4 regions of the Kitasatospora sp. NPDC001660 genome follow, and region 4 is predicted to be linked to each of the others. Evidence: riboswitches for the same ligand, from Rfam matches in the RefSeq annotation. Region 4 holds a riboswitch; each other region holds the start of a gene.
What was found. Region 4 has a riboswitch for cyclic di-AMP ahead of ACWCXH_RS06400 (NlpC/P60 family protein). Riboswitches for the same ligand answer to the same signal wherever they lie in the genome.

Region 1 (7,569 bases), on a different contig from region 4:
TACATGGCCCCCGAGCAGGCACTGGCCACCACCACCGACCCGCGCAGCGACCTCTACGCGCTCGGCTGCCTTCTGCACGAGATGCTCGCCGGCGAGGAGCCGTTCCGCGCGCCGACCGCGCTCGGGGTGCTGCGCAGGCACGTCGACGAGCCGCCGGTCCCCCTGCGCGAACTGCGGCCGGACGTGCCGCAGCCACTCGAACGCCTCGTCCTCGACCTGCTCGCCAAGCAGCCCGCCGACCGCCCCGCCGACGCCCAGCAGGTGTACGCGCGGCTGCTCCCGCTGCTGCCCACGGCCGAGCCGACCACCCAGCCGCGGTACGCGCCGCTGCCCGACCCCACCCGGCCGTACCGCTTCCCGCACCAGCCGCAGCCGTGGGCGGCCGAGCCCGTGCTCCGGCCGGCACCGGTGCCGCCGACCCGCACGACCCCGCCACCGCCATTCGTGCCGCCCGTGGTCCCGGCCGTCCCCGCCACCGCCACCGCGTCCGCCCCGGACCTCGGCTCGGAGTGCGGACGGCTCTCCGACCTCGTGGACGCCGGACGCCACACCGAGGTCCTCGGGCTCGCCGCGCAGCTGCTGCCCCGCGCCGAGGCCGAGCTCGGCGACGGCGCGCCGCTGGTGCGGACGATCCGGACCATCCACGCCCGCACCCTCCTCCAGGAGGGGCACTACGCACAGGCCCTCCCCGAGTACCGCCGCCTGGCCGCCACGGCGGAGGGCGGCCCGTACGGACCCCAGGCCCTCGACCACCGCTACCGCGCGGCGATCTGCCTCGACCACCTGGGGCAGGGCGCGGAGGCGATGGCCGAGTACCGGTCCCTGCTCGCCACGGCGGCCCACGACCCCGACCCGGAGCGCGCCTTCGACCTCCGCGAACGCATCGGCCTGCGCCTCGCCGCCACCGGCGAAGCCGAGAGCGCCTGGCAGTGGCTCCTCCAACTCCTCTTCGAACGCGAGCGCCGGGACGGCCCCCACCACCCCGCCGTCCGCCGCCTCCGCCGGACCCTGGACACGCTCCAACCCCACCGCACCACCCGCTGAGCCGCCCCGCGCAGGAAGCCGGCCGGTTCCGACTTTCCGTGCCGGGCCCGCCTGCGGGGTGGGTGGTGGGGAGAGCCGGGAAAGTGCGGGGGATCGGGTTCCGCCGGTCGGATCGGTGGCTGCGGCGGGTAGGTTCGGGGTGTGACGACGAATCTTCCGGGCGCGAAGTTGATCCTGCTCACCACCACCCACCGGGTGGCCCCCGGGCTGTTGGCGTGGCCGGCGTGGGAGGCGTTGCGCTCGGCGGGGCGGGTGCTGGCGGGGGACGCCGGGCATCCGCAGGTGGCCGCGGTGCGGCAGGCCGGGGTGGACGTGGAGATCGTGGCGACCGCCTCCGCGCCGGCCCTGGCGCGGCTGCTGACCGAGCAGCCCGCCGGCCGGGGTCCCACGGTGTGGCTGGGCAGCCCCGACGGGGATCCGGGCCTGACGGAGGCGCTGGCGCGCCTGGCCGTGGAGCACGCGGGCGAGGTGCCGGAGATCGAGGTGCTGCCCGGGTCGTACGACCTGCCCGGGGCACGCCTGCTGGACCTGGTCTCGGTGATGGACCGGCTGCGCTCGCCGGGCGGCTGCCCGTGGGACGCCGAGCAGACGCACGCGAGCCTGGTGAAGTACCTGGTCGAAGAGGCGTACGAGCTGGTCGAGGCGATCGAGGAGGGGGACCGGGAGACGCTGCGCGAGGAACTGGGGGACGTCCTGCTCCAGGTGTTCTTCCACTCCCGGATCGCCGAGGAGCACCCGACCGAGGCCTTCTCGATCGACGACGTGGCCGGCGACATCGTCGAGAAGCTGATGTACCGGCACCCGCACGTGTTCGGGGACGTCGAGGCGGAGGGCGCCGCCGAGGTCGAGGCGAACTGGGAGCAGCTGAAGGCCGCCGAGAAGGCGGACCGCGAGTCGGTGCTGGACGGCGTGCCGGCCGGTCTGCCGTCGCTCGCGTACGCGGCGAAGCTGGTGTCGCGGGTGCGCAGGGCCGGGTTCGAGGGCGTGCCGGACGAGCCGTACGAGCTGCCCGCGGAGCTCACGGAGCAGTCCGCGGGCAGGCTGCTGCTGGCCGTGGCGCAGCGGGCGCACGACGCCGGGGTGGACGTGGACGCGGCGCTGCGCGCGGCCGCGCGCGCCTACCGGGACGCGGTCCGCGAGGCGGAAGGGCTCAAGCCGGAATAAGCCGGAGCAGGCCGGACCAGGGGGCGGGGACTCAGGCCGCCGAGACCGTGTCCTGCGCGGTCCGCGGCTGCGGCAGGACGACCTCGCCGATCGCCTCGCCGACGAGGGCGACGAGTTCGGCGAGGCGGTCCAGGTCGAGGTGGTCGGGCAGGTCGGCGAGGGAGACGATCCGCTCGCCGTCCGGTCCGGCGACGCAGAACAGGTCGATCGGACCGAGGTGCTTCTCGGCGGTGTCGACGAGCGCGGCGACGTCGCTGGGGCGGCGGATGTCCCCGCCGACGCCGACGACGGGGCAGCCGGGCCGGTCGAGCTCGGCGGCGAGGTCTTCGGCGACGGCGACCCGCTGGTCGGCGATCAGCACTCCGGCGGCGCCGGCCGCGGTGAACCGGCGGGCGAGGTCGGCTCCCGACCCGCCGTCGAGTACCGCGATGACGACGACTGCGCCGCTGACCCTCATTGGTCGCTCCTCCCTGTGGGCGGCACCGCACCGGCGCCCACGATTTCTGCCGAGGATCGTAGGCACGTCCTGACCCTCCGCAACAGGGGTTACCCCTCAGGTGACCAGGCTCACGCCTGCCGTCCGTCCAAGGCCCGTCCAAGGCCTGTCCACGCACTGTCCACAGACCGTTCGCAAGGTGGTGATGCGCCGCCCCCGGGCCGTTGACGAGCCGGTTACGCACCGTGGATGGCGAGTCGCCCCCGACCCACCGGATACGGTCGACCCATGCCAGTTCAGCCCGACGCCGCCCGCCCGCCGCTCTTCACCTGGGAGTTCGCCGCCGACCCGTACCCGGCCTACGCCTGGCTGCGCGAGCACGCCCCCGTGCACCGCACCACGCTGCCGAGCGGGGTGGAGGCCTGGCTGGTGACACGGTACGCGGACGCGCGCCAGGCGCTGGCGGACAGCCGGCTGTCGAAGAACCCCGCGCACCACAGCGAGCAGGCGCACCGCACCGGCCGGGTCGGCATCCCGGGGGAGCGGCAGGCGGACCTGATGACCCACCTGCTGAACATCGACCCGCCGGACCACACCCGGCTGCGCCGCCTGGTGTCGAAGGCGTTCACACCGCGCCGGGTGGCCGAGTTCGAGCCGCGGGTGCAGCAGCTCACCGACCGTCTGATCGACGGCTTCGCGCAGCGCGGTTCGGCGGACCTCATCCACGAGTTCGCGTTCCCGCTCCCCATCTACGCGATCTGCGACCTGCTCGGCGTGCCGGCCGAGGACCAGGACGACTTCCGCGACTGGGCCGGGATGATGATCCGCCATGGCGGCGGTCAACGCGGCGGCGTGGGGCGGGCGGTGAAGCGGATGCGGGCGTACCTGCTGGAGCTGATCCACCGCAAGCGGGCGGACCTCGGGGACGACCTGATCTCGGGCCTGATCCGGGCGAGCGACCACGGCGAGCACCTCACCGAGAACGAGGCCGCCGCGATGGCGTTCATCCTCCTCTTCGCGGGCTTCGAGACCACCGTCAACCTGATCGGCAACGGGACGTACGCGCTGCTGCGCAACCCGGAGCAGCGCCGCCTGCTCCAGGAGTCGGTGGCGCGCGGCGAGACGGCGCTGCTGGAGACCGGGATCGAGGAACTCCTGCGCTACGACGGGCCGGTGGAGCTCGCGACGTGGCGGTTCGCGACCCGCCCGCTGGCCATCGGCGGGGTGGACATCCCGGTCGGCGACCCGGTGCTCGTGGTGCTGGCCGCGGCGGACCGGGACCCGGCCCGTTTCTCGGACGAGAACACCCTGGACCTGGCCCGAACGGACAATCCGCACCTGGGTTTCGGGCACGGCATCCACTACTGCATCGGCGCCCCGCTGGCCAGGCTCGAAGGGCGGGCGGCGCTGGCCACGCTGCTGTCCCGGCTGCCCGATCTCGCGCTGGCGCAAAGCCCCGAGGAACTGCGCTGGCGCGGTGGCCTGATCATGCGCGGATTGCGTGAACTACCGGTCGAATTCAGTCCCGAGAGCCGCTCGCCGCATGCGCTCGCGGACGCTCCACCATGCTGACGATACGTCGCAAACCGGTCCACATGCCTGGTGTGAACACCCATCAATCCGGACAAACAACCGCCGTTGGTAGGCGATCGACCACGCGCCGTGATGTCTGTGTGATATCTGCGATATGAGCTTGTGATTGATCTGAGGATCTGTCTACTCTCCCTGGAGTTCGCAGCTGCGGACCCCGAGTGCGGAACGCCGAGTCCTGCCCGCCGCACCACGGGAAACCGACCAGAACCCTGGGCAGGGGCGGGGGAACCAGGTTTGTTGCCGTTCCTCCACGGCTTGGGGTGAAGCCGCCCGAGCGGAATCGTTTCCGCAGACGGCGGCCGGGCCACCTCCCGGTCCGAACCCGACAGCTCACCTCGCAGGCGTGCGGAGAGGGACCCCTTCATGCTGTTCGTTGGAACCGGCCGTCACCGTCGTCGCACCCAGACCGAGAAGGCCATCGCCGCCGCGGGTGTGGCCGGCGTCGGACTCGCGATGCCGATCCTCACCGCCACCGGCGCCTCCGCCGCCCCGGCCTCCGCCTGGGACTCCGTCGCCCAGTGCGAGAGCGGCGGCGACTGGGGCATCAGCACCGGCAACGGCTTCTACGGCGGCCTGCAGTTCACCTCCAGCACCTGGAAGGCGTTCGGCGGCACCGCGTACGCGCCGCAGGCCAACCAGGCCAGCAAGGGCCAGCAGATCGCGGTGGCCGAGAAGGTCCTGGCCTCGCAGGGCCCGGGCGCCTGGCCGGTCTGCTCGAAGAAGGCCGGCCTGTCGAAGGGCGGCGCCCCGGCGGCCGTCGACACCTCGGACGCCCAGCCCGCCGCCCAGCAGCACTCCCAGCCGGCGCAGCAGCCCGCGGCGAAGCCGGCCCAGCCGAAGCCGGCTCAGATGCCCGCCCAGCAGCAGTACCACCAGCAGTACCAGCAGCACGCCCAGCAGGCCCAGCCCCAGCAGCAGACCCAGGCCTCGGGCTTCTCCGGCAAGGCCGGCTGGGACGCCGACGCGAAGGTGTACTGGTACCAGAGCAACGGCGCCTGGCACTGGACCAGCCACCAGAGCGTCTACCACCAGTACGCCGGCCAGGCCGCCCAGCAGCAGCACGCCCAGCAGCAGCACGCCCAGCAGCAGCACGCCCAGCAGCAGTACGCCCAGCCCCAGCAGCAGGCCCCGGCCGCGGCCCCGCACGCCGCCGCCCCGCAGGGCGGCCACGACTACACCGTCCGCGCCGGTGACACGCTGTCGACCATCGCCGCCGCCCAAGGCGTGTCCGGCGGCTGGCAGTCCGTCTACGACGGCAACCGCGCCACCGTCGGCGGCGACCCGAACCTGATCCTGCCCGGCCAGGTCCTGCACCTCGGCTGACCGCCCGACCGACGGCGGACGGCGCGACACGCGGAGGGGGCCGACCCCGGATCGGCCCCTTTCGTCCGCATTCGGCCCATTCCACGGGGCCGGCAGGTGAACTACCGGCAAGTAGCACGGCCACACGCTGAGACGGGACCGAGGTCGGCGTGGCCCCGGGACCCCGTGCGGTTAGGCTCTGGTCGTAACGACTCCGCAATCGTCCCGCTGACCGCACCACCGTCAGCAGGACCCTGCTTCCGCAAGGAGATGCCTCGTGCCGTCCATCGATGTCGTCGTAGCCCGTGAGATCCTCGACTCTCGTGGCAACCCCACGGTCGAGGTCGAGGTCGGCCTCGACGACGGCAGCACCGGTCGTGCCGCTGTCCCGTCGGGTGCCTCCACCGGTGCCTTCGAGGCGCTGGAGCTCCGCGACGGCGACAAGAACCGCTACTTCGGCAAGGGTGTGGAGAAGGCCGTCCTGGCCGTCATCGAGCAGATCGGCCCGGAGCTGGTCGGCTACGACGCCACCGAGCAGCGCCTGATCGACCAGGCCATGCTGGACCTGGACGCCACCCCGGACAAGTCCTCGCTCGGCGCCAACGCCATCCTGGGCGTCTCGCTGGCCGTCGCGCACGCCGCCTCCGAGGCGAGCGACCTGCCACTGTTCCGCTACCTGGGCGGCCCGAACGCGCACGTCCTGCCGGTCCCGATGATGAACATCCTCAACGGCGGCTCGCACGCGGACTCCAACGTCGACATCCAGGAGTTCATGATCGCCCCGATCGGCGCGGAGTCCTTCTCCGAGGCCGTCCGCTGGGGCGTCGAGGTCTACCACACCCTCAAGGGCGTCCTGAAGGAGCGCGGCCTGTCCACCGGCCTCGGCGACGAGGGCGGCTTCGCGCCGAACCTGGACAGCAACCGCGAGGCCCTGGACCTCATCCTCGAGGCCATCCAGAAGGCCGGCTACGTGCCCGGCCGCGACATCGCCCTGGCCCTGGACGTCGCCTCCTCCGAGTTCTACCAGGACGGCGCCTACCAGTTCGAGGGCAAGGCCCTGTCCGCCGCCGAGCTCATCGAGTACTACGCCGAGCTCGTCGCCGCCTACCCGCTGGTCTCCATCGAGGACCCGCTGGACGAGTCGGACTGGGACGGCTGGAAGGCCATCACCGTCAAGCTGGGCGACAAGGTCCAGCTGGTCGGTGACGACCTGTTCGTCACCAACCCGCAGCGCCTGGCCAAGGGCATCGAGACCGGCACCGCCAACGCGCTGCTGGTGAAGGTCAACCAGATCGGCTCGCTGACCGAGACCCTGGACGCCGTCGAGCTGGCCCAGCGCAACGGCTACCGCTGCATGATGTCGCACCGCTCCGGCGAGACCGAGGACGTCACCATCGCCGACCTGGCCGTCGCCACCAACTGCGGCCAGATCAAGACCGGCGCCCCGGCCCGCTCCGAGCGCGTCGCCAAGTACAACCAGCTGCTGCGCATCGAGGAGATCCTCGACGACGCCGCCGAGTACGCCGGCCGCGGCGCGTTCCCGCGGTTCAAGTACGAGGGCTGAACGCTCCCGGTAGCGCATGCCTGACCGGTGCCCCGCCGTTCACCCCGTAGGGTGGACGGCGGGGCACCGTCGCGACCAGGAGGGGAACGGGAGATGGCTGGCTGGAGGATCCCGGGCTTGGCGGCCCGCCCTCGGTTCACGAGCCGGGCGACCGTCCTCGTCCTGGTGCTCTGTTCGTTGGTGGCGATCCTCGCCTACCCGACGCGGCAGTTCATCTCCCAGCGCGCCGAGATTTCCGCCCAGCGGGCGAAGGCCGAGCATGCCCGGCAGCAGGTCGAGCAGCTGCGCCGGGACAAGGCCCGCTGGCAGGATCCCGAGTACGTCAAGGCGCAGGCCCGCACCCGGTTGCACTACGCGATGCCGGGGGAGACCCCGTACATCGCGGTCGATCCGGCCGGAGCGGGCGCCGCCCCGTCCTCCACCGCCCCGCCCGCCCCCTCCGACGGCACGGCCACCAGTTCGGTGA
Region 2 (7,569 bases), on a different contig from region 4:
TGCACCTGCCTCGCTTCGCTCACTCACGCCGCCCGCCTCGCTTCGCCCGGCGAGCGCTTCGGGGGCGCTGGTCATGCCCCGATCGCCGGACCTCAAGTGCCCCCCCCGCAACCGGGTTTCCGGGTCGTTCGGCTACGGTGAACGTACGTTGTCCGTGCCGCTCCAGAGGAGACCGAATGTCCCGTCAAATCGCTCCCACGACCGAGCTGTTGGCCGAGGCCTGGCACTCCTGGGCGGAACGCGGCAAGGGGTTGGACGGCGAGGCGTGGGCCCGGGACACCCGACTGCCGGGCTGGACGGTCCTGGACCTGTTCGCACACGTGGCGCCCGCCGCCGAATCGTTCACGCAGCTGCGCGGGGCCATCGTCGACGGCCCGGCGAACGTGGAGACCGGCGCTGCCATCCTGCGCCACTTCAACCAGCCGGGCGGCCTCGCGCACACCGCCGCGGGGCACGTTGCCGATGTCGCGAAGCAGGCCGCCGCCGCGACCGACCCGGCGGGGCTGATCGCCCGGTTCGAGGTCGAGGGCCCGGCCGCGCTGGCCGGCTACGCGGACCTGTCGCCGGACAGCGTGGCCGCCCACCCGCTGCTCGGCAGTGTGCGGATCGGCGCGCTGGCCGAGGTGGCGCTCATGGAGGCGACCGTCCACCTGCTCGACCTGATCGCCGTCGTCGGCGGCCCGCCGCCCGCCGACGCGGCCCTGCACGCGACCCGCGCGCTGCTCGCCGAGGTGGCCGACCCGGTCGCGTTCATCGAGGCGGCCTCCGGCCGTTCGGGCGCCGCGGTGCTCCCGGTGATCCGCTGATCCGCCCTTGGGCCTGACGCTCCGTGGGCTCCCCCGTGGGGTCCTTCTCCGCAGGTCAGGCGTACGATGTGCGCCGGAACTCCGCAGCGGGGAATTCGGGGAAGACGGGGGAGCGGTCGATGTTCGACATCGTATGGTGGATCGCGCCGGCAGTGCTGTACGGCGGCGGGTACGTCGCGAACAACGCCCGCCGGGCGATGAAGACCCGGCACGAGCGCAAGCTGGAGCTGCTGGAGGCGGCGGACCGCCAGCGGGCCGCTCTGGAGGCGGCCAAGCGCCCGCCCGAGCCGGTCTGCGGCTGCACGCACCACCTGGCCAAGCACGACAAGCAGGGCCGCTGCCACGAGGAGGTCGAGGCGCCGACCGCGTGGGACGCCGACCGCCGGCCGGTGCAGTTCGAGCCGCGCCAGTGCAACTGCCAGCAGTACGTCGGTCCCGAGCCGCTGGGGACGGTCTTCGCCCAGGAGCTCGTGGACCCGCGCTGAGAAGCGCAGGAGCCCCTGGGTGGCAGGCCGGCCTGCCACCCAGGGGCTCCTGTCGTGCGGGCGGCAGCGGCGGCGATGGCCCGTGGGATGCCTGGAGTTCGACGGCGTTGGGGGCGTGCGGTCAGTCAGTCCGTCTCGGCGGTGAAGCGGGCGCGGTCGCGCTGCACCTGCGACCCGGCCGCGTGCTGGGACTCGCGGCGCTGGGCGGCGCGGCCCGCACCTCACGGTTCCAGCCCGAGCCGGACAGGATCTGGCCCGGGCCGCACGGCGCGCCATCGGGCGGTGGCCGCCGCACCGGGCCCGGCGGCCCGCACTGACGCGCACTCATAGGGCTGTTACCGCATCGTTACCAAGGAATGTTGCGGATCATTCGGACAATCCGGCCGGGACGTGACCCGGCTCACGAAGGCTTGTGCTATTGGCTCCGTGCCGTTTACGGTCCTTCTCGTTCGTCTCTGTACGAAACGAACCCCGCTCTCCGGAACGCCGAATCCTGCCGCCGGACCGGGCGGGCACGTGCACCCATGAAGCACCACGGCAGGGGCGGGGGACCCACAGGTAAGTCGCCTCATCCGGGCTGGTCCCGGCGGGGCTAGGGGTGAAGCCGCGTCTCTGCGCGGCCGGGCTGCTCCAGCCCGAACCCGACAGCTCACCTCGCAGGCGTGGGAGAGGAATCGCACTTCATGCTGCCCGTCAACGCTCGCCCCAGCCTGTTCGCTGCCGGTTCCATCAAGCGCATCGTCGCGGCCGCCGTGGTCGTCGGCGTCGGCGCCGGCGTCCCGGTGGTCGCCGCCACCGCCTCGAACGCCGCCCCCGTCACGTCCGCCCCGGTGCACTCGGTCCAGGCCGCCCCGGCCGCCGCCCCGCAGGCGCCCGCCGGCTACACCGTCCGGAGCGGTGACTCCCTCACCAAGATCGCCACCGCGCACAACGTGCAGGGCGGCTGGCAGAAGCTCTACGACCTCAACAAGTCCGTGCTGACCAACGGCCCGGACAAGATCTACCCGGGCCAGCACCTGACCCTGGGCGGGGCCGCCCCGGCGCAGGCCCCGGCTGCGCCGGCGCCCGCTGCGGCTGCGGCCAAGCCGGCTGCCGCCAGCCCGCTGGCCGCCGCCCCGGTCGCGAACACCCCGGCCGCGCTGCAGGCGCTCGCCGCCTCGATCGTCCCGGCGAACCAGCTGGCCTCGTTCGACCAGATCATCAGCCACGAGAGCGGCTGGAACGTCCACGCCACCAACCCGAGCTCGGGTGCCTACGGCCTGCCGCAGGCGCTGCCCGGCAACAAGATGGCCTCGGCCGGTTCCGACTGGCAGAACAACCCCGCCACCCAGCTCAAGTGGGCCCTGCAGTACATGAACACCGTCTACGGCAGCCCGAACGCCGCCTGGGCGTTCTGGCAGGTGCACCAGGCGTACTGATCGGACCTCTCCCGATCAGTACGGCCTGATCGGACCTGATCGGCCTGTTCGAACCGGTGGGTCCGGGCGAGTACCGCCCGCCGACCGGACGTCCGGTCGGCGGGCGGGCTGCCAAGCGGCCACCTGAACGGCCCGGTTCACGTTGCGGTGCGTGAGCCGGGCCGTCGGCGTACCCGGGGTCCGGACGGGACCGCGGCGCGGTCAGTCCGCCGCGCCGCAGCGCGCCAGGCGCTCGGCGAACACGGCGAGGTCCTCGTCCCCCCAGCTCCCGCCGGGTCGGCCCGGCGCCGGTTTCGTCCGGGCCGACGACCAGGATCTCGTCCGGGGTGCCGAGGCAGGCGCCGTAGTGGAGGTGGACGCCCTCGGTGTCGAGGCCGGTGAAAGCGGCCCGCCCGTCGAGCACCACCACCGTGTCCTCCGCGCCGGCGGGGAAGCCCTCGCCGGCGAGGCGGCGACCGGTGGTGACCCGCACCGGCCGGCCCACCCGGGTGAGCGTGGTGCGGTGGCGGGTGGCCAGGGCCGAGACGCTGCTGATCCCCATGATGCTGGACCTGCACACCAGTGCCGGATCCGGCAAGCGCACCCGCGGCAAGCCGGGGGCGGCCCACGAAGGGGTGTGTCGGCCGCACAGATTGCGGCGGGCACACCCGTGGGAACATCCGGCCGGCTGACACGCTGTCCGGGCGTGGTCCGAGAATCGGGTGATCCAGGGGACGGTAGTGAACTCCCGTGGGATGCTGCTGCTTTGGTCCGACTGCCGCACCGACCCGGGGGAGCCACCCATGCCACTGTTCGGCAACCGCAAGAACCTTCCGAAGCCGCTGTGCGACGAGCACGGCCCGTGCAAGGCGCTGGCCGAGATCTCGGTCTTCGAGGTCCGTGACCGGCTGCGGCTCCTGTTCGCCCCGACCCGTGCCCTGGGCCCCGACCCCATGGCCCGGCAGGTCGACGATGAGCTGTCGGTCGTCCTCTGCGTGAACGGCGGGAAGCGGGGCGGGAAGACCGAGGCCCTGTCGATAGCCGAGCACGCCGCCGACCAGTGGAGCGTCAGCCGGGCCGAGCTCTGGGAGCGGGCCTTCGCCAACCTGGCCACCGAGCACCTCAACCGCCAGTCCTTCAACGCGACGAACGGCGACGTCCTCTACGCCGTGAACGGGACGGGGGTGTGGCCCGGCGCCGCCCAGGCCCTGCGCCTGGAGAACGCCCTGGGCGGGGCCGAGCTGCCCCACGGCGCGCTGGTCACCCTGCCGACGAACAACGCGTTCTGCGCGGCGCCGATCCGCAGCGGCTCGTCGCTGACCGCGATCCGCTTCATGATCGACCTGTCGAAGGAGCTCCAGATCAACGACCCGGCCCCGCTGACCTCGTCGATCTTCTGGTACCGGGACGGCTGGCTGGAGAACCTGAACGTCGGCGACAACGGCATGATGCGGCCGTCCGCCCGCTTCCGGGAGATGGCGAACAGCCTCCCCGCCACGTGAGCCCCGTCCAGGCCCGCCACGGCCGGCTACGCCGGCGCGGCGGCGCCCGGCCCTCGCATGCCGCCGGTCGGGGCCACGGCCTCGGCCCTGAAGATCGGGCTTGCCCTGATCACCGGTCTGACCGTGACCGGGCACTCCGCCCAGCAGGCCATGGACAAGGAAGCGGCCAGGGCACGTCCGCCGACTACAAGGTCACCGACAGCGCCTTCAACGGCCTTGACCCGGCTGCGTCGGCCCAGGTCGCCAAGGTGGCGGGCCGTCGCGTCGGGCGGCGGAACCCGACCCTCCTGTCGCCGCGTCCGTAACTGCGCATAAGGAGCCTCGGCCAGCTCCGACGCCCGTGCCCGGGCGGCGCTGGAGCGGCTGATCCTCGGCGGCTGAGCTCCCGGGTCACCGTACTCTGCCGAGGAGTTGACTTGCGGCGGGTAGGGGAATGACCCACGAACCGCGATCATGCTCGGGACTCGGGCGCCTGCAAAGCCGCTGCTCAGCCGCCGTATGCCGGTAAAGAAACCCTTCAGGGCCGCCACCGCGCGCCCCACCCGTCCGCCCGTTGTCCGGAGGTCCCGTCCGTCATGGGGTGGGGACGGCTGTGGCACGATGCCCGGAAGGCCGTCCCACCTGGGCCGATCGCGACAGACAAGACGAAGGACCGCCCCCCATGGCCGAGACCGACCACCCGCTCGCCTACCGCCCGGCGACCGTCGCGGACGTGCCCGCGCTCGTCGCCCTCGTCGAGTCCGCCTACCGCGGTGACGCCAGCCGGGCCGGCTGGACCTCCGAGGCCGACCTGCTCGACGGGCCGCGCACCGACGCCGACAAGGTCGCCGCCGTGGTCGGGCACCCCGACGGCGTCGTCCTGGTCGCCGAGCGGGACGGCGAACTGCTCGCCTGCTGCCAGCTGGAGCGCCGCGGCGACCACGCCTACTTCGGCATGTTCTCGGTGCAACCCGGCCGCCAGGGCGGCGGCCTCGGCCGGTCGGTGCTGGCCGAGGCCGAGCGGATCGCGGGGGAGCAGTGGGGCGTGGCCGTGCTGGAGATGAAGGTGATCGAGCAGCGCGCCGACCTCATCGCCTGGTACGAGCGCCGCGGCTACCGCCGGACCGGTGTCTACAGCCCGTTCCCGTACGGCGACGAGAGCGTCGGCATCCCGCGCCGGGCGGACCTGCGCTTCGAGACGCTGGCGAAGTCGCTGACGTAGTGGCCGGGGCGGTCCGCTGACGCGCCGTTTTTTCCACATACCCCTGGTTGTCGGCCTCTTCTGGCACCGGCGGTCACTCCGGTGAGGAGCCGAACCGCATGACCTCCGGTGCGGGGCCGGGCAGGTAGGGGTGCAGGGGGCGAGGTCTGGTCCGTTCGGGGAGCCGGTGGCGGTGTTCTTGGACTCGGCAGTCCGGTGGGCAGGTCGGGCGCGGCAGCCTCCGCGGCGGCGAGAAGTATGCCGAGCCCGCGCAGGCGGGCCGCATCGCCGATTCCGTCGCCGGGCCCTGGCGGACACAGGGCACGGCGGGCCTTCGTGGCCGCGCATCACCAGGAGCAGGTCGGACCGAGGGGGACCGTGGTAACCCCTCTCTTCAGTACAATGACGCTGATACTGCAGAGGATACATTGAGGCATCAATGTGTCAACAGAGGCGTGGGGAGTTGGCTCGGCGATGCGTACCGACGCGACGGAGGTTCTGGACTCGGCGATTCCGGTCCTGGCCAAGGACCGGGCCGCGTCCATGCAGGTCATCGCCAAGCGGGCGGGTATCAGCCGGGCGACCCTGGTCCGCCTGTTCCCCACCCGTCAGCACCTGGTGCAGGCCATGGCCGCGAAGATCCTCGACGACTGCGACCGGGCCCTTTCCCGTGCCGAGGCCGACACCGACCCCATGGAGCAGGTGCTCGCCGCCCTGGCCGCCGAATACCCGCCGTTCGCCCAGCTGTGGAACCTCGTCTATGTCGAACCCGACGTCCTCGGCGTACCCGAGGCCAGCGCCCGGGCCGACTCGATTTTCGACCGGACCGTCAGGTTCTTCAAGCGCGGCCAGAAGGCCGGACTGCTGCGCAACGACATGCCGGCCACCTGGCTGGCCTCGACGTTCTGCGGTCTGGCCGAGACCGCATGGGAGCTGACCCTCGAAGGCGACATGGGTCCCCGCCAGGCTCCGGACTTCATCACGGCGATCCTGTTCCACGGCGCGGCCGCCTGACCGCCTCCCGGGGTCCGAAGCGGTCGGCGCTCCCGATCCTCGAGTGCGTGGCGCCGCCCGGCCGGCCGCGCCTGTGGCGGTCCAGCGTCGCGGGCTCGCGGTGGCGTGATGGACTGCCTCTCGATTGCGGCCCAGGTCGATCGCGACGGGATCTCGTGTCGCGACCCGCGCCAACGACGACCCGCAGTGGCGGCCGCCGCACTCCTGCGGGTTGACGAAGTGGTGGGCGGCGTCCAGCGCCACCCCCACGGCAGTGACCGCAACCGCCCGCGCAATCCCCGCTCGACCGCAGGGCAGTCACCATCGATTCCTGGGCATCCGCCCAGTAAGCCGGCCCGAGCATCGAATGCCCGGTGGGAACGGCTCGAATCCATCAGCCAGCCATCAGTGCCTCTGTTGACACATTGCTGTGTCAAAGTATCCTCTGTTGCATCGGCCTCACCTCACCGGCGGGGCGGGTTGCTGCTGGTCGGCGTCCCACTCGGCGTACGCCGACGGGCCGGCGAGCCGACACCCCCCCACGGCGCGGAGGCCTCCCCCGGTAAGACGGGGTGCTCGTTTGAAGCCTGCGCGGCTTCCCCGCCCACAGGCGGCCCGACGAACGCAACGGAGCGTTCGGCGACACCCTCGTATTGGCCCGTGTCAGAAAGCAGATCGGTCAACAGCCATGACGATGCAACGCCGACACTTCCTGCGGAGCGTTGGCCTGGGCCTGCCCAGCCTCGCCGTTCTCGCCTCCCTGTCCGCCTGCGATGACAACGGGGACAACGGGGAGGAGAACGGGACACCGGGCCCGTCCAGGCGCAAGAAGGTGATCGTCGTCGGCGCGGGGATCAGCGGCCTGGGCGCCGCCCGCTACCTGGCCGACAAGGGGCACGACGTGTCGGTGCTCGAAGCGCGCGACCGCATCGGCGGGCGGATCTGGACCAGCGAGAAGTGGTCCGGCACACCGCTCGATCTCGGCGCGTCGTGGATCCACGGCATCGACGGCAACCCGATCACCGATCTGGCCAAGAAGGCCGGTGCGAAGACCGCGGTGACCGACCTCGAAAGCGCCACCGACTACCTCGCGAGCGGCCAGGAGATCGAGGGCGCCCAGGCCCAGGCGCTCGATCGCTGGCGGAAGGCCACTGCCGACGCGCTGTCGTCCTTCCAGAAGAAGGACGACGACGATGCCTCGATCCG
Region 3 (7,569 bases), on a different contig from region 4:
TCCTGGTCAACACCTGGGTCGGCGTGCCGTTCATGATGATCTCGCTGCTCGGCGGCCTCCAGTCCATCCCGGCCGAGCTGTACGAGGCCGCCGAGATGGACGGTGCCACCCCCTGGCAGCGCTTCCGGTACGTCACCCTGCCCGGGCTGCGCACCGTCTCCTCCACCGTGGTGCTGCTCGGCGTGATCTGGACCTTCAACCAGTTCGGCGTCATCTTCCTGCTGTTCGGCACCGGTGCGCCCGACGCCCAGATCCTGGTCACCTGGGCCTACAAGCTCGGCTTCGGCCAACAGCCCCGGGACTACGCGCAGTCCGCCGCGTACGGCGTGATCCTGCTGTCCATCCTGATCGTCTTCACCGCCTTCTACCGGCGCTGGCTCGCCCGCAACGAGCAGGCCAACGGCTGAGGCCGCGGACCCAGTTGACCCACGAAGGCAGGTAATCCCGATGAGCACCACCACCGAACGACCCGCCGCGACCGCCGCCGCGGCCCCCGCCGCCCGGCCCGCCAAGGTCCGCCCCCGCGGCGAGAGCGGCCCGCTGGCCAAGGCGCTGTCGCACGGCGCCCTGATCCTGGCCAGCCTCGTCGCGCTGTTCCCGGTCGTGTGGATCCTCTACGTCTCGCTCGGCCCGGACAAGACCGACTACCTCCACCCCGGAGGGATCCTCGGCAAGATGACGCTGGCGAACTACCAGCACGTGCTGTCCGACACCGACTTCTTCACCTGGTTCGGCAACGCCTTCCTGGTCTCCGGCATCACCACGGTGTTCGGCGTCATGCTCGCCGCCACCACCGGCTACGCCGTCTCGCGGATGAAGTTCCCCGGACACAAGCCGCTGATGTGGTCGCTGCTGGTCACCCAGATGTTCCCGATCGCGGTGCTGATCGTGCCGATGTACACGATGCTCTCCGAACTCGGCCTCCTGGACAGCTACACCGGCCTGATCCTGGTCTACTCGACCACCACCGTGCCGTACTGCGCCTGGCTGCTGAAGGGCTACTTCGACACCATCCCGGTGGAGATCGACGAGGCCGGCCGCGTCGACGGACTCAGCCCGTTCGGCACCTTCTGGCGGCTCGTCCTGCCGCTGGCCCGCCCGGGCCTGGCGGTGGCCGCGTTCTACTCCTTCCTCACCTACTGGGCCGAGGTGCCCTTCGCCTCCACCTTCATGCTCAGCTCCGACAAGTACACGCTGGCCGTCGGCCTGCAGACCTTCGTCAGCGAGCACGACTCCCAGTGGAACCTCATGGCCGCGACCGCCGTACTGATCGCGATCCCGTCCGCGGCCTTCTTCTACCTGGTGCAGCGACACCTGGTCACCGGCCTGACCGCCGGCGCCTCGAAGTCGTAACGCCCCCGCGCTCCCCGCTCTCCGGCGCTCCCGCAGCGCTCCTCTAGTCCCCGAGGGATACCGTCCATGACCCAGAACCTGGCCGACACCTCCCGGCCTGCCGCCGACGCCACCGCTCACGAGGCGAACGTCAGCGCGTCCAGAGGCTGGTGGCGGGACGCGGTCATCTACCAGGTGTACCCGCGCAGTTTCGCCGACTCCAACGGCGACGGCATGGGTGACCTGCCGGGCATCCGCAGCCGCCTGCCCTACCTGCGCGACCTCGGCGTGGACGCCGTCTGGCTCTCGCCGTTCTACGCCTCCCCGCAGGCCGACGCCGGCTACGACGTGGCCGACTACCGCGCGGTGGACCCGATGTTCGGCACCCTGCTGGACGCCGACGCGCTGATCCGCGACGCCCACGAGCTGGGCCTGCGGATCATCGTCGACCTCGTCCCCAACCACTCCTCGGACCAGCACGAGTGGTTCCAGCGCGCCCTGCGCGAAGGTCCCGCGTCCCCGCTGCGCGAGCGCTACCACTTCCGTCCCGGCAAGGGCGAGACGGGCGAACTGCCGCCCAACGACTGGGAGTCCATCTTCGGCGGCCCGGCCTGGACCCGCACCGAGAACCCGGACGGCACCCCCGGCGACTGGTACCTGCACCTGTTCGCCCCGGAGCAGCCCGACTTCAACTGGGAGAACCCGGCCGTCGCCGACGAGTTCCGCTCGATCCTGCGGTTCTGGCTCGACATGGGCGTGGACGGCTTCCGCATCGACGTCGCCCACGGCCTGGTCAAGGCCCCCGGCCTGCCCGACCTCGGCGGCTCGGACCAGCTCAAGCTGCTCGGCAACGACGTCATGCCGTTCTTCGACCAGGACGGCGTGCACGAGATCTACCGCAGCTGGCGCCGGATCCTCGACGAGTACCCGGGGCAGCGGATCGGCGTCGCCGAGGCCTGGACCCCGACCGTCCAGCGCACCGCCAACTACGTCCGCCCCGACGAGCTCCACCAGGCCTTCAATTTCCAGTACCTGGGCACCGACTGGGACGCCGCCGCGCTGCGCGAGGTGATCGACGTCTCGCTCGACTCGATGCGCCCGGTCGACGCCCCCACCACCTGGGTGCTGTCCAACCACGACGTCACCCGGCACGCCACCCGCTTCGCCAACCCGCCCGGCCTCGGCACCCAGATCCGCACCGCCGGCGACCGCGAACTCGGCCTGCGCCGGGCCCGCGCGGCCAGCCTGCTGATGCTCGCGCTGCCCGGCTCCGCGTACGTCTACCAGGGCGAGGAGCTCGGCCTGCCGGACGTCACCGACCTGCCCGACGAGGTCCGCCAGGACCCGTCCTTCTTCCGCCAGGCCGGGCAGGACGGCTACCGCGACGGCTGCCGCGTCCCGATCCCGTGGTCCGGCACCGAGGCGCCGTACGGCTTCGGGCCGGTGGCCGGCGGGCCGTCCTGGCTGCCGCAGCCGGCCGAGTGGGCCGGGCTCAGCGTCGAGGCGCAGACCGGCGACCCGACGTCCACCCTGGAGCTCTACCGCAGCGCGCTCGCCGTCCGCCGGGCGCAGCCCGACCTGGGCGCCGGCACGGAGGTCGAGTGGCTGGAGGCGCCCGAGGGCACGCTGGCGCTGCGCCGCGGCTCCTTCGTCTGCACGGTCAACACGAGCGGCGAGCCGGTGCGGATACCCGCCCCCGGGAAGCTGCTCCTGTCCTCGACGGAGCTGGTGGTGGACGGCGGCGAGACGGTGCTCGCTCCGGACAGCACCGGCTGGTGGGCGGTCTGACGTGGGTGCAATAGGCTCTGGGCCCGTGACTACGGCGCGACTTTCAGACATCGCGGCGCAGGCGGGGGTCAGCGAAGCCACCGTCTCGCGCGTGCTCAACGGCAAGGCGAACGTCTCCGCCGCCACCCGGCAGACCGTGCTGGCAGCGCTCGACGTGCTCGGGTACGAGCGGCCGACCCGCCTGCGCCAGCGCAGCGCCGGGCTGATCGGGCTGATCACGCCGGAGCTCAGCAACCCGATCTTCCCCGCGCTCGCGCAGGTCATCGAGCAGGTGCTCAGCCGGCACGGCTACACGCCGGTGCTGTGCACCCAGACGCCCGGCGGGTCCACCGAGGACGAACTGGTCGAGATGCTGGTGGACCGGGGCGTGGCGGGCATCGTCTTCGTCTCCGGGCTGCACGCCGACTCCACCGCCGACCACGACCGGTACGCCCGGCTGGCCGGGCGCGGGGTGCCGTTCGTCCTGATCAACGGCTTCAGCGAGCGGATCGACGCGCCGTTCATCTCGCCGGACGACCGGGCCGCGATGTGGATGGCCGTCCAGCACCTGGCCGAGCTCGGGCACGAGCGGATCGGGCTGGCGGTCGGGCAGCGGCGGTACGTGCCGGTGCTGCGCAAGATCGAGGGTTTCACGGCCGCGATGCAGGCCGTCCTCGGGCGGACGCAGGAGGAGGCCGAGGAACTCGTCCACCACACGCTGTTCAGCGTCGAGGGCGGGCACGCGGCGGCCGGTGCGCTGCTGGACAAGGGGTGCACGGCGATCGTGTGCGGCAGCGACATGATGGCGCTCGGGGCGATCCGGGCGGTGCGGCAGCGGGGGCTTTCGGTGCCGCAGGACGTGTCGGTGGTCGGCTTCGACGACTCGCCGCTGATCGCCTTCACGGAGCCGCCGCTGACGACGGTCCGCCAGCCGGTCGAGGCGATGGCGACGGCGGCGGTGGACGCGCTGCTGGAGGAGGTGGGCGGAAACGCCGCCCAGCGCGGGGAGTTCATGTTCCAGCCGGAGCTGGTCATGCGCGGCTCCACGGGGGCCTGCGCGCGCTGAGCGCGGGGTCCGGTGCCTTGCGGCGAAGGGCCCGGAGAGCGGCTGCTCTCCGGGCCCTTCGGCGTGCCCAGGGTCAGCCCTCCTGGACGGCCGGGCGGTCGGCGGTGAGGCGGTGGCCGTCGGCGGCCTCGCCGGTACGGGTCTCGGTGCGGCGGCCACGGGCAAGGTAGTCGCGCAGGATCAGTTCGACGGCGTCCTGCGGGTTCTTGGTACCGGAGAGCATCATCGCGTCGATCGCGAGGTTCGCGTCGAGTGCGACGGTGACGTGGGCCATGGGTGACTCCTCCTCGGGTGCGGAGCAGAAGCATGCCCGTTGGTCCGGAGTTTGACCACGCGGAGACACGGAGGCGCGGAGGCGCGGATGCGCGGAGACGTCGAAGCCCCGGGGAGGAGCGACCAGACTCTCCCCGGGGCGGACGGGTGACAGATGACAGCGAACAGATGATGAAATCTGTTACCTGTTTGCCGTCATCCGCAATCTGCTACCCGTCGTCAGACGCGGCCGGCGAAGTCCGGCGCCCAGTTGGCGATGGTCTGCAGGCGGACGCCCGAGCTCGGGTTGGCGGCCTCGACGTACTGACCGCCGCCGATGTAGATCGCGACGTGGTAGACGCCGGAGTTCTGGCCGTTGTTGGACCAGAACAGCAGGTCGCCCGGCTGCAGGCTGTCCAGCGAGACGTGGGTGCTGGCGGCGGCCTGGTCGGCGGCGACGCGCGGGACGGAGATGCCCGCGGCGCGCAGCGCGGCCTGGGTCAGGCCCGAGCAGTCCCAGCCGCCGTTGCCGGTGCCGCCGTACACGTAGGCCTGGCCGACCTGCGACTTGGCGAAGTTGACCGCGGCGGCCATGGTGCCGGTGGCGGCCGGGGCAGGGGCCGGGGTCTTGGCCTGCGCCTGGGCGGAGGGCTTGGCGGCGGGCTTGGTCGACGGCTTGGCGGCCAGGGTCTGGGTCTCGGCGGCCGGCTGGGCGTTCACGGCGTTCCCGGCGGAGGACTGGCCCGACTTCTGCGAGCGGTCGAACCAGTTGAAGTCGCCGGACTGGCCGGCCGGAGCCTGGGCGGGGTCGCCGAAGGTCAGGTGCTGGCCCGGGTAGATGATGTCCGGACCCTCGGTCAGGATGCCGCGGTTCAGCTCGAACAGCCGCTGCCAGCCGCCCTTGACGTTGTGCTTGTCGGCGATCGAGGACAGCCAGTCGCCGGCCACGACGGTGTAGTCGGAGCCGTTGGTCTGGGTGCCGTTCTGGGTCCAGCCCTGGCGCTTCTGCGCCCAGTTGCCCTTGGCGGAGTTGTCGGCGGCCGGGGCCTGGTCCTGCGCCGGGGCGGCAGGCTTCGCGGCCGGGGCAGCCGGCTTGGCGGCCGGCGCGGCAGCCTTCGCGGCGGTCGCGCCGGCGGAGGTGTCGACGGCGGCCGGGGCGCCGCCCTTGGTCAGGCCGGCCTGGACGGAGCACACGGGCCAGGCGCCGGGCCCCTGGGAGGCGAGGACCTTCTCGGCGATCGCGATCTGCTGGTCCTTGGTGGCCTGGTTGGCCTGCGGGGCGTAGGCGGTGCCGCCGAAGGCGGCCCAGGTGCTGGAGGTGAACTGCAGCCCGCCGTAGAAGCCGTTGCCGGTGTTGATGCTCCAGTCGCCGCTGCTCTCGCACTGGGCGACCTTCTCCCAGGTGGCGACGGAGGCGGCGGAGGCGGTCCCGGAGGAGAGGCAGGGGATGGTGAGGCCGACGCCTGCGACGCCGAGGGCGGCGATGACGCGATGGGTGCGGCTGGACAGGCGGGTGCCGTTGGTGGGCAGCATGAAGACGCGGTCCTCTCCCACGCCTGCGAGGTGAGCTGTCGGATTCGGGCTGGAGTTGCCCGGCCGCGCTGTGGCGCGGCTTCACCCCTAGCCCAGAACCGTTCCGTGGAGCGGTCCGGGGCGACTTACCTGTGGGTCCCCCGCTCCTGCCGTGGTGCGTTTTCGCGCTGCCAGCGCACCCGACGGCAGGACTCGGCGTTGCGGATGAGCTGGGTTCGTGTGGTCACGAACGGGGAGCACGTTAAGCAGACTTAAGTTCAAACTGCAAATATCTGTGATGTGCATCACGGGTTATCGGAAACTGCCAAAAATTCAGCTCCTCATGATCGGAAATGATCGTCTTCCTGCAATTGGCCCATGGATGTGTACAGCTGGCGGGATCTCAGAATCGGAATGACAGAGCGTCACCAAGGTGCAAATATTTACAAAACGGACATTTTACATATTTGGTTCTTAATTCCCTTATGGCGCAAGCCGAAAGGGCCCGGAACGCAGCCGTTCCGAGCCCTTTCTCGAGCGTGTGCCTGCTACTCGCCGGCAGACTCCTCGGCTGCCCCGGCGGCCGTCCCACCGGCCGCGTGGGCCGCGTGGGAGCCCCCGGCGGCGGCCTCCGCAGCCTCGGCCTCGGCCTGCGCGGCGGCCAGCGCCTCCGGCGACGGGGCCGGCAGTGCGGCGAGGTACTGGGAGGCGATGAGCTGGCCGACCGTCTGGTACGCGCCGAGCGGCGCGGCGGACGGGCAGCCGGTCTCCTCGGCGGCCGCGGCGAGCAGCTCGGAGTCCGCCTCCGGGCCGATCACCAGCGGGGCCAGCGCGGGGCGCTGCGAGCCGGTCTCCTTGAGGTGCGCGACGGCCGCGGCGACCGAGCCGGGCACGTCGAGCGCGGCGGCGACGACCGGGACGGCCAGGCGGGCGGCGAGCAGCACGCCGGTGATGCCGGCGGCCGCCGCGGCGTCCTCGCCGCCGACGGTGGTCAGTACGACGCCGTCCGCGGCGGTCGCGATGGCGAACAGGCGCGCGCGGTCGGCGCGGGCCAGTCCGGCCTCGGACAGGCGCACGTGGACGGCCTCGGCGAGCAGCGGGTGCGGGCCCAGCGCGTCGGTGACGTGGGCGCCGTGCTCGGCGGCGAGTGCGTGGAGTTCGGTCAGGAAGCCGTGCGGGCCGGGCACCAGCGGCACCAGGATCGGCGCCGGGACGCCGGCCTCGGCGGCGGCCGCCAGCAGCTCGCCGACGCTGCGCTCGTGGTCGTCCGCGCCCTCGGTGTGGTTGCCGGGGAGGTAGCCCACCGCGGTCTCGACGCCGTTCTGCTCGCTGCGGACGATCGAGAGGAGCTCCTCGACGACCGAGCGGGACTCGGGCCCGGCGGTCGCGGGCACGGCGAGCACCAGGGCCGGGGAGCCGGCGGGGATCTCGGGGCGCTCGGGGCGGCGGTGGCGCCCCCGCGCGCGGGAGCCTGGGGTGCGGACGGGCAGTGGCGCGCCCGGGATGGCTGCGGTGCTCATGGCGGAGATCGTAGGACATCGGCCCGTCAGGGCTGCAGTCGGCTGCCGTGCCGGTTTCGCGCGAGCGTCGTGTGTGTGGCGCGCGAAAGGCTCGCGTGCGCGGGCCGATGAGCGGTCATT
Region 4 (7,569 bases):
ACCGGGGTCGGCGCGCGGGCTGAAGGCTACTCGTCCAGGCCGAGCGCGAACGCGGCCTCCAGGTCGTGCTGGGAGTAGGTGCGGAAGGCGATCTGGGTCTCGGTGTGGGCGACGCCCGGGACCTTGTTCAGCCGGCCCGGGATGACGTCGGCCAGGTCGTCGTGCCTGCGCACCCGCACCATCGCCACCAGGTCGTAGCCGCCGGTCACCGAGTACACCTCGCTGACCCCCTCAATGGAGGCGATGGCCTCGGCGATCTCCGGGATGCGGTCGACGCTGGTCTTGATCAGGACGATGGCGGTGATCACTGTCGGGCTCCTTCGTGGGGTGGCGCCAGCGTATCGGGCATCAGCCGGGCCGTCTCGGGGGGCGGCCGACCACGGTGCAGGCGTACAGGAAGCCGGCGCAGAAGCCGATCACGTGGACGAGGTAGGCGACCCCGGGCCCGGCCGAGTGCACCGACCACCACTGCAGGGCGAACCAGAGGCCGAGCACCAGCCAGGCCGGGAACCGCAGCGGAAGGAAGAGGAGCAGCGGGACGAGCGTCGTCACCCGGGAGCGCGGGTGGAAGCGCAGGTAGGCGCCCAGGACCGCGGAAATCGCGCCGGAGGCTCCGATCAGGACGCGGGTCGAGTGCGGCGAGTGCGCCTCGGCGAGGGCGAAGCCGTACGTCGCGAGGCTCCCGGCGGCCAGGTAGAAGAGGAGGAAGCGGGCGTGGCCGAGCCGCCGTTCGACGGTGGGGCCGAAGACGTGGAGGAAGAGGAGGTTGCCGGCCAGGTGCAGCCAGCCCGCGTGCACGAAGAGGCCGGTGAGGACGGAGACGGCCGGACGCTTGCCCGGGGTGGGGGCGGCCGGGCAGCCGGGGACCGGGTCCGGGGCCTCGGCGAGCTGTTCGGCCGTCAGCGGGTGACCGGCCAGCAGTTCGGCGGGGACGGCGCCCCAGCGCTGCTCGTACCGCTGCTCGGCGCAGACCTGGGCCTGCCCGGTGCCGTACAGGGGGTTGAGTCCGGCGGCCGGGCCGAGCAGGAAGACCAGCGTGTTGACCGCGATCAGGGCGTAGGTGACCGCCGGGGCGGGCACCGCGGGGCCGCCGTCCCGCGTGTCGGTGTGGCCGGGGGCCGCGAGCGCCATGCGGCCAAGCATCCCTCCGTCGGTCCTTGGCAACACCGCGCTGTACGGCAGGTGGACTAGCGATCTCGATCGCTCGAACCGGTGGCCGTGATGGTTGCCCCAGGCAATAGGCTTGGGGCGGGCATTCCCGCCTCCCGCCGCCGATGCCGGGGCTCCGGGGGGAGCGCCTAGCCCACCCAGGGACCACCCGAGAGGACCCCCGATGACCGTCCCCGCTCCGACCGCCGAGACGCGTTGGCGCTGCACCCTGTGCAGCAACCTCACCCGCTTCGACGTGACCCGCACCGCGCGGGTGACCGAGTTCCTGCACTTCGACCTGGCCGGCGAGTCGAAGGTCGAGGAGACCGAAGTCCTGAGCGAGACGATCGAGTCGGTGCGCTGCCGCTGGTGCAACGCGGTGGACCAGGTCGAGCTGGTCGCCCGCCCCGGGGCGCAGGGCCCGGAGGCGGAGAACGCAGAGGTCGCGGCCGAGCAGGGTTGAGGCCCCGCCGGTGCGGTGGACGGCGCAGGGCGTGGCCGTCCACCGCACGGGACAATACAGACAAGACGCACGGAGCGTGACGACAGGGCCGGCGGCCGCGGGGCCGCGCCCGTTGGACCAGGATCGGAGCCGAGGACGTGGTGGACGCAGCGCGGGAGCCCGCCGGACCGCAGGGGCAGCCCGCTGCGGAGCCGGCCGCCGAGGCGGCGGGGACCGTCGCGGGGGCCGTCGCGTCCGAGCCCGCCGCGGAGCCGGAGGCCGGTCGGCCCGTCGAGAAGCTCCACCGGCCGTTGCCGGAGGGCGTGCGCCGGCGGGTGGTCGGCCTGGCCGCGGACGCGCTCGGCGGGCTGCCGCCGGGTGAGTTGCCGCAGAGCCTCCGTCAGTACGCCAAGTTCACTCCGGCCCGGCGGGCCAAGTACGCGGCCACCGCGATCGCCGCGGCGCTGGAGTCGGAGCCGGCCTTCCGGGTGCGGATAGCGGAGCGGCTGCGGCTGGGCCAGCCGGATCTGGTGAAGGCGCTGGAGTCGGGAAGCGTCCCTTGCGCCGCCGATCCGATGGACGTCGCCGCCGCCGCTTACCTGGTGCGGTCGGCGGGTTGGAGCCGGCTGGTCGCCGAGGCCGGCGAGGAGGCGGAGCGGGTCGGCGCCGAGGGCGCGGCCGCGGAGGCGGCCCGGCTGGTGGAGAAGCTGCAGGCCGAGCTGGCGGAGGTGCGGGCCGCCGCGCGGGCGGACCTGGACCGGCAGCGGGCCGAGTCCGAGGGCGTCCGGCGGGAGGCCGACTCGCTGCGCAAGAAGGTGCGTTCGCTGGAGAGCGACACCCGCCGGGCTCAGGCCGAGACCCGTCGGCTGGCCGGCGAGCTGGAGGCGCTGCGGACGCAGGCGGCGACCGAGCGCAGCGCGGCCGAGAGCGAGGCGCGGCGGCTGCGGCACCGTGTCGGCGAGCTGGAGAACGCGGCCGAGCAGGGCCGCCGTTCGGCCCGTGAGGGGCGCAGCGTGGAGGACATGCGCCTGCGGCTGCTGCTGGACACCGTGCTGCACTCGGCGCAGGGGCTCCAGCGCGAGCTGGCGCTGCCGGTGTCGCAGATCCGCCCGGCGGACCTGGTGGAGGCGGTGGTGCCGGGCTCGGCCTCGCCGCACGACGTGGCCCGGCGCGGGCTGGCGGAGGACGATCCGGCGCTGCTGGACCAGCTGCTGGCGATCCCGCAGGTGCACCTGGTGGTGGACGGCTACAACGTGACGAAGACCGGCTACCCGACGCTGCCGCTGGAGCAGCAGCGGCTGCGGCTGCTGGGCGGGCTGGCGATGCTGGCCCAGCGCACGCAGGCGGAGGTCACGTGCGTGTTCGACGGGCAGGACCTGGACGTGCCGGTGATCATGGCGCCGCCGCGCGGGGTCCGGGTGCGCTTCAGCCGGACCGGGGAGACGGCGGACGAGCTGATCAGGCGCCTGGTGCGGGCCGAGCCGCAGGGCCGTCCGGTCGTGGTGGTCTCGACCGACCGGGAGGTCGCGGAGGGCGTGCGGAAGGCCGGCGCGCGCCCCGTTGCCTCGGTTCTGCTGCTGAACCGGCTGGCGCGGCCCTGATTCCGTGCCGATGGGGATGATGCCTGGTCAGCGTCCGGTTTGCGGTGATGTGCGGATTTGGTGAAGTCACTTGAGGGGCTGGGGTTCACGCCTTCGGGGGAGTGGCGGAATGCCTAGATCTTCACTAGGGTCTGGCGTCAAACCTATTTTCCGGATTTCTCACCCGAACAGGTGAGTCCATGGAAGAAGGAGCCGGTCCCTTGGCCTCCCACCGCCGTCCCAAGCAGCCGAGCCGCGCGCGGGTCTCCGTGCTCACTGCTGCCGCTGCGACCGCGGTCGCACTCTCCGCCCAGGTCGCCGCGCACGCCGCGCCGCAGCCGAACAAGACGGACGTCAAGGCGCAGATCGACGAGCTCCAGCAGGAGCAGGAGCAGGCGGCCGAGAAGTACAACGGCGCCAAGGAGCGGGCCGACCAGCTGCGCAAGCAGGCCGACCAGCTGCAGGACCAGGTGGCCCGCGGTCAGGAGCAGATGACCCAGCTCCAGACCGGTCTCGCCGGCGTGGCGGGCGAGCAGTACCGCACCGGCGGCATCGACCCGTCCGTCCAGCTGATGCTCTCCTCCGACCCGTCCGGCTACCTGGACAAGGCCTCCAGCGTGCAGCAGGCCACCGCCACCGAGACCGACGCGCTCAAGGGCCTGCTCGACCAGCAGCGCCGCCTGGACCAGGAGAAGGCCGAGGCCGCCGCGGTGCTCGCCTCGCTCGACTCCACCACCAAGGACCTGAACCAGGCCAAGGCGGACGTCAACGCCAAGCTCAAGGCGGCCCAGGACCTCATGAACTCGCTCAGCGCCTCCGAGCGCGCCGCGCTGAAGGCCCAGCAGGCCCAGGACGACCGCGCCTCGCGCGGCACCGACCGGGTGGACCTCAGCAGCCTGCCGCCGGCCAGCGGGTACGCGGCCGTGGCCGTCGCCAAGGCGATGAGCAAGCAGGGCTCGCCGTACGTGTGGGGCGCCACCGGCTCCAGCACCTTCGACTGCTCGGGCCTGATGCTCTGGGCGTACGGCCAGGCCGGTGTCTCGCTGCCGCGCACCTCGCAGGAGCAGGGCCACTACGGCACCCCGGTGCCCTCGCTGGACCAGGCCCAGCCCGGCGACCTGGTGGTCTACGGCGGCGACATGCACCACGTCGCGATGTACATCGGCAACGGCATGGTGGTGCACGCGCCGCACACCGGCGACGTGGTCAAGGTGATGAAGGCCGACGCGATGCCGATCAACACCATCCGCCGGGTCTGACGCGCCGACACGCCGAGGCCGGCCGCAAGGCCCTGTGATCCGTGCCACCTCCCGAGCCGGGGTGGCACGTTCGCTTGTGCGCGTTTCACAGCCGCCGCGTGACAAGGGATCAGCTTTGCGTACTGCTGCGATCACCTTCTGTCATCTTCACAAATGAACTTGGGCATTTTTACGCCCTTTTTCTGACAAGGATTTGAACGGATCACGGTTCAGTTACTAGGGTCGTGCTCCGAACCACCGCACTGTCGATCGCCCAGCCAGGGTGGCGGCGGTGGTTTCCGTCGAGTTCGTGAAGCAGCGGGGCAGGTCGAAGCGCCTGTCCGACGGGGAGCCCAGTGGTCGGGGGCGCTGTGGAGCGGAGCCGGGGAACCACGTTCCTCCGGGGTGAATCGGCGCCAGGTCGGCCGGTGGAACGGCCGTGAGGCGTCGTAGGGCATGCTTCCGGCCCGAACCCGTCAGCTCACCCGGTAGGCGGCCGTAGGAAGAAGGAGTCCGCCTTCGTGGCGTCCCATCGTCGTCCCAAGCCCGCCGGTCGCGCCCGAGTGTCCTTCATGACCGGTGTCGCCGCCGCAGCCGTCGCCCTCTCCGCGCAGTCCGGCGCCCACGCCGACCCGGCGCCGACCAAGGACCAGGTCAAGGAACAGGTCGACCAGCTCAACGAGCAGGCGGAGGTGGCGACCGAGCAGTACAACGCCGCCCAGTCCAAGCAGCAGGAGCTGCAGAAGCAGGTCAGCGGCCTGCAGGACCAGGTGGCCCGCCAGCAGGCCCAGGTGACCGACCTGCAGGGCGGCCTCGCCCAGATCGCCGGCGAGCAGTACCGCAACGGGGGCATATCCCCGACCGTCCAGCTGATGTTCTCCTCCAAGCCGGACAACTTCCTCAGCCAGGCCGACGCCCTGAACCAGGCCGGCAGCACCCAGAAGGGGCAGCTGAAGGAGCTCCAGGACCAGCAGCGCAAGCTGGACCAGGACCGCAACGAGGCCCAGGGCAAGCTCGCCGAGCTGGACGCGACCACCCAGCAGCTGAAGGCCTCCAAGGAGGAGATCCAGGCCAAGCTCAAGGCCGCCCAGGACCTCTTCAACACCCTGTCCGAGCAGGAGCGCCAGGCGATCAAGGCGGCCGAGGACAAGGCCGCCGCCGACGCCAGGGCCAAGGCGGACGCCGCGGCGAAGGCCGCCGCCGCCCAGCAGGACGCCAGCCGGGCCTCCCGCGACACCAGCCGCACCGACCTCGGCTCGGCGCCGTCCTCCTCGCCGGTCGCCAAGCCGGCCCCCGGCAGCTCGCACGGTGCCGCCGCGCTGTCCTACGCCGCCACCAAGGTCGGCGACCCGTACCAGTGGGCCGCCACCGGCCCGAACGCCTTCGACTGCTCGGGCCTGATGGTCTGGGCGTTCGACCAGGCCGGCGTCTCGCTGCCGCGCACCTCGCAGGAGCAGGCCAACGCCGGCACCCGGATCGGCACGGACCTCTCCCAGGCCCAGCCCGGCGACCTGCTGATCTTCTTCAGCGACGCCCACCACGTGGGCATCTACGCCGGCAACGGCCAGGTGCTGCACGCGCCCAAGCCGGGCGCGAGCGTCCGCTACGAGGCGGTCTCCAACATGCCGCTCTCGGCCATCGTGCGGGTCTGATCCCCGCTCGGCCCCCGCAGGCCCGGTCCTCCTCACGGAGGGCCGGGCCTGCGGTGTTTCCTCTTGTTGGACTGATGTCCGATTCGGTGTCAAATATTCGGGTTGGCAGGGGTTTGGACTCGGTTGCCCGGACTCGCTAACGTCTGCCACCGGACTCCCGCTTCAGGGCCGCCCGCTTCGGTGCGGCGGCGGGACCGGTCCGCAGGATTGGAGCCGCTGCCGTCATGCCCGTGCACCGCCGTTCCCAACTGCTCGCCCGTGCGCTGGTGCTGACCGCGGCTGCCACCACCGCCCTGGGCGTGACGACGAGCGGCAGCGCCCAGGCCGCCCCCGGCGCATCGGACGCGCCCAGCCGCAAGGACGTCACGGCACAGGTCGAGCGGCTGTACAACGAGGCCGAACAGGCGTCGGAGAAGTACAACGCCGCCCAGGAGGCCCAGCAGCGGCTCCAGGGCGAGACCATGGTCCTCCAGGGCGAGACCGCCGCCGCCCAGGACCAGCTCAACCGGCTGCGCGGCGACCTCGCCACCGTGGCGGCCGCCGAGTACCGCGCCGGCGGCATGGCGCAGACCGTCCAGCTGATGCTCGCGACCGACCCCGAGGGGTACCTCGCCCGGGCCCGGGCCCTCGACCAGGCGACCGAGCGGCAGAACGAGACGCTGCACGAGCTGGTCACCCGTCAGCGCCGGCTCGACCAGCGCCGCGCCGAGACCTCCGTCAAGCTCGCCGAGCTGGACCGGGCCCGGCGCACGCTCGCCGACAGCAAGCAGCAGATCCAGCAGCGGCTGGCCGGGGCCCAGCGGCTGCTCAACAGCCTGGGCGTCGCCGAACGCGCCCGGATGGCCGCGCAGGATGCCCGGGAGGCCGAGCGGCGCGCCACCCGCGGCACCGACCGGCTGGACCTCGGCACCACCCCGCCCGCCTCCGAGCGCGGGTCGACGGCGCTCGCGGCGGCCGTGCGGATGATCGGATCGCCGTACGCGTACGGGGCCACCGGCCCCCGCGCGTTCGACTGCTCCGGTCTGATGTACTACAGCTGGCGGCAGGCCGGAGTGACTTTGCCGCGCACCTCGCAGGCCCAGGCGTACGCCGGCCAGCGGGTGAACCTGTCCGACGCGCGACCGGGAGACCTGGTGATCTTCTACCGGGACATGCACCACGTCGGCATGTACGCCGGCGGCGGGGTGATCGTGCACGCCCCCTACCCGGGGGCCCGGGTGCGGTACGAGAGCGTCAACGCGATGCCGGTCTCGGGGGTGGTCCGGCTCTGAGCACGACCCCGTCCGTCCCGGACGCGATACCGCCCTGCGTGCTGTCCCGGCGCGGCGCGCTGCTGCTCGCCGCCGGAGGGCTGGCCCAGCTGTCGCTGCCGCCCGCGGCGTCCGCCCGGGCACGCGCCGGGGCGGACGAGCGGGCCGAGGTGGCGGCGCTGCTGGACGAACGTGCGCGGGAGCTGCCGGAGACCTCCGGGCTGCCGCTGACCGCCGCCTACCGCAACCTCGTCCTCA

Region 1: another riboswitch for cyclic di-AMP. It lies ahead of ACWCXH_RS25680 (transglycosylase family protein); the one in region 4 lies ahead of ACWCXH_RS06400 (NlpC/P60 family protein).
Region 2: another riboswitch for cyclic di-AMP. It lies ahead of ACWCXH_RS13395 (LysM peptidoglycan-binding domain-containing protein); the one in region 4 lies ahead of ACWCXH_RS06400 (NlpC/P60 family protein).
Region 3: another riboswitch for cyclic di-AMP. It lies ahead of ACWCXH_RS08650 (transglycosylase family protein); the one in region 4 lies ahead of ACWCXH_RS06400 (NlpC/P60 family protein).

Annotation. Positions count from the first base shown of each region.
Region 1 is NZ_JBSFGU010000027.1:6,381-13,949, reverse strand. It holds gene ACWCXH_RS25700 (protein kinase domain-containing protein) at 1-1,044, shown strand, start outside; gene ACWCXH_RS25695 (MazG family protein) at 1,186-2,208, shown strand; gene ACWCXH_RS25690 (SDR family NAD(P)-dependent oxidoreductase) at 2,240-2,665, opposite strand; gene ACWCXH_RS25685 (cytochrome P450 family protein) at 2,933-4,216, shown strand; cyclic di-AMP (ydaO/yuaA leader) riboswitch at 4,427-4,595, shown strand; gene ACWCXH_RS25680 (transglycosylase family protein) at 4,601-5,560, shown strand; gene eno (phosphopyruvate hydratase) at 5,817-7,103, shown strand; gene ACWCXH_RS25670 (FtsB family cell division protein) at 7,221-7,569, shown strand, end outside.
Region 2 is NZ_JBSFGU010000009.1:224,923-232,491, forward strand. It holds gene ACWCXH_RS13385 (maleylpyruvate isomerase N-terminal domain-containing protein) at 177-806, shown strand; gene ACWCXH_RS13390 (hypothetical protein) at 926-1,291, shown strand; cyclic di-AMP (ydaO/yuaA leader) riboswitch at 1,846-1,967, shown strand; gene ACWCXH_RS13395 (LysM peptidoglycan-binding domain-containing protein) at 1,975-2,709, shown strand; gene ACWCXH_RS13400 (hypothetical protein) at 3,492-4,190, shown strand; gene ACWCXH_RS13405 (GNAT family N-acetyltransferase) at 4,852-5,391, shown strand; gene ACWCXH_RS13410 (TetR/AcrR family transcriptional regulator) at 5,845-6,384, shown strand; gene ACWCXH_RS13415 (flavin monoamine oxidase family protein) at 7,058-7,569, shown strand, end outside.
Region 3 is NZ_JBSFGU010000006.1:14,954-22,522, reverse strand. It holds gene ACWCXH_RS08675 (carbohydrate ABC transporter permease) at 1-407, shown strand, start outside; gene ACWCXH_RS08670 (sugar ABC transporter permease) at 448-1,353, shown strand; gene ACWCXH_RS08665 (glycoside hydrolase family 13 protein) at 1,420-3,120, shown strand; gene ACWCXH_RS08660 (LacI family DNA-binding transcriptional regulator) at 3,146-4,165, shown strand; gene ACWCXH_RS08655 (hypothetical protein) at 4,239-4,439, opposite strand; gene ACWCXH_RS08650 (transglycosylase family protein) at 4,658-5,950, opposite strand; cyclic di-AMP (ydaO/yuaA leader) riboswitch at 5,958-6,119, opposite strand; gene ACWCXH_RS08645 (hypothetical protein) at 6,478-7,449, opposite strand.
Region 4 is NZ_JBSFGU010000004.1:230,409-237,977, reverse strand. It holds gene ACWCXH_RS06430 (aminotransferase class V-fold PLP-dependent enzyme) at 1-23, shown strand, start outside; gene ACWCXH_RS06425 (Lrp/AsnC family transcriptional regulator) at 27-308, opposite strand; gene ACWCXH_RS06420 (rhomboid family intramembrane serine protease) at 349-1,131, opposite strand; gene ACWCXH_RS06415 (hypothetical protein) at 1,334-1,612, shown strand; gene ACWCXH_RS06410 (NYN domain-containing protein) at 1,750-3,192, shown strand; gene ACWCXH_RS06405 (NlpC/P60 family protein) at 3,393-4,430, shown strand; cyclic di-AMP (ydaO/yuaA leader) riboswitch at 4,767-4,920, shown strand; gene ACWCXH_RS06400 (NlpC/P60 family protein) at 4,982-6,061, shown strand; gene ACWCXH_RS06395 (NlpC/P60 family protein) at 6,286-7,332, shown strand; gene ACWCXH_RS06390 (hypothetical protein) at 7,371-7,569, shown strand, end outside.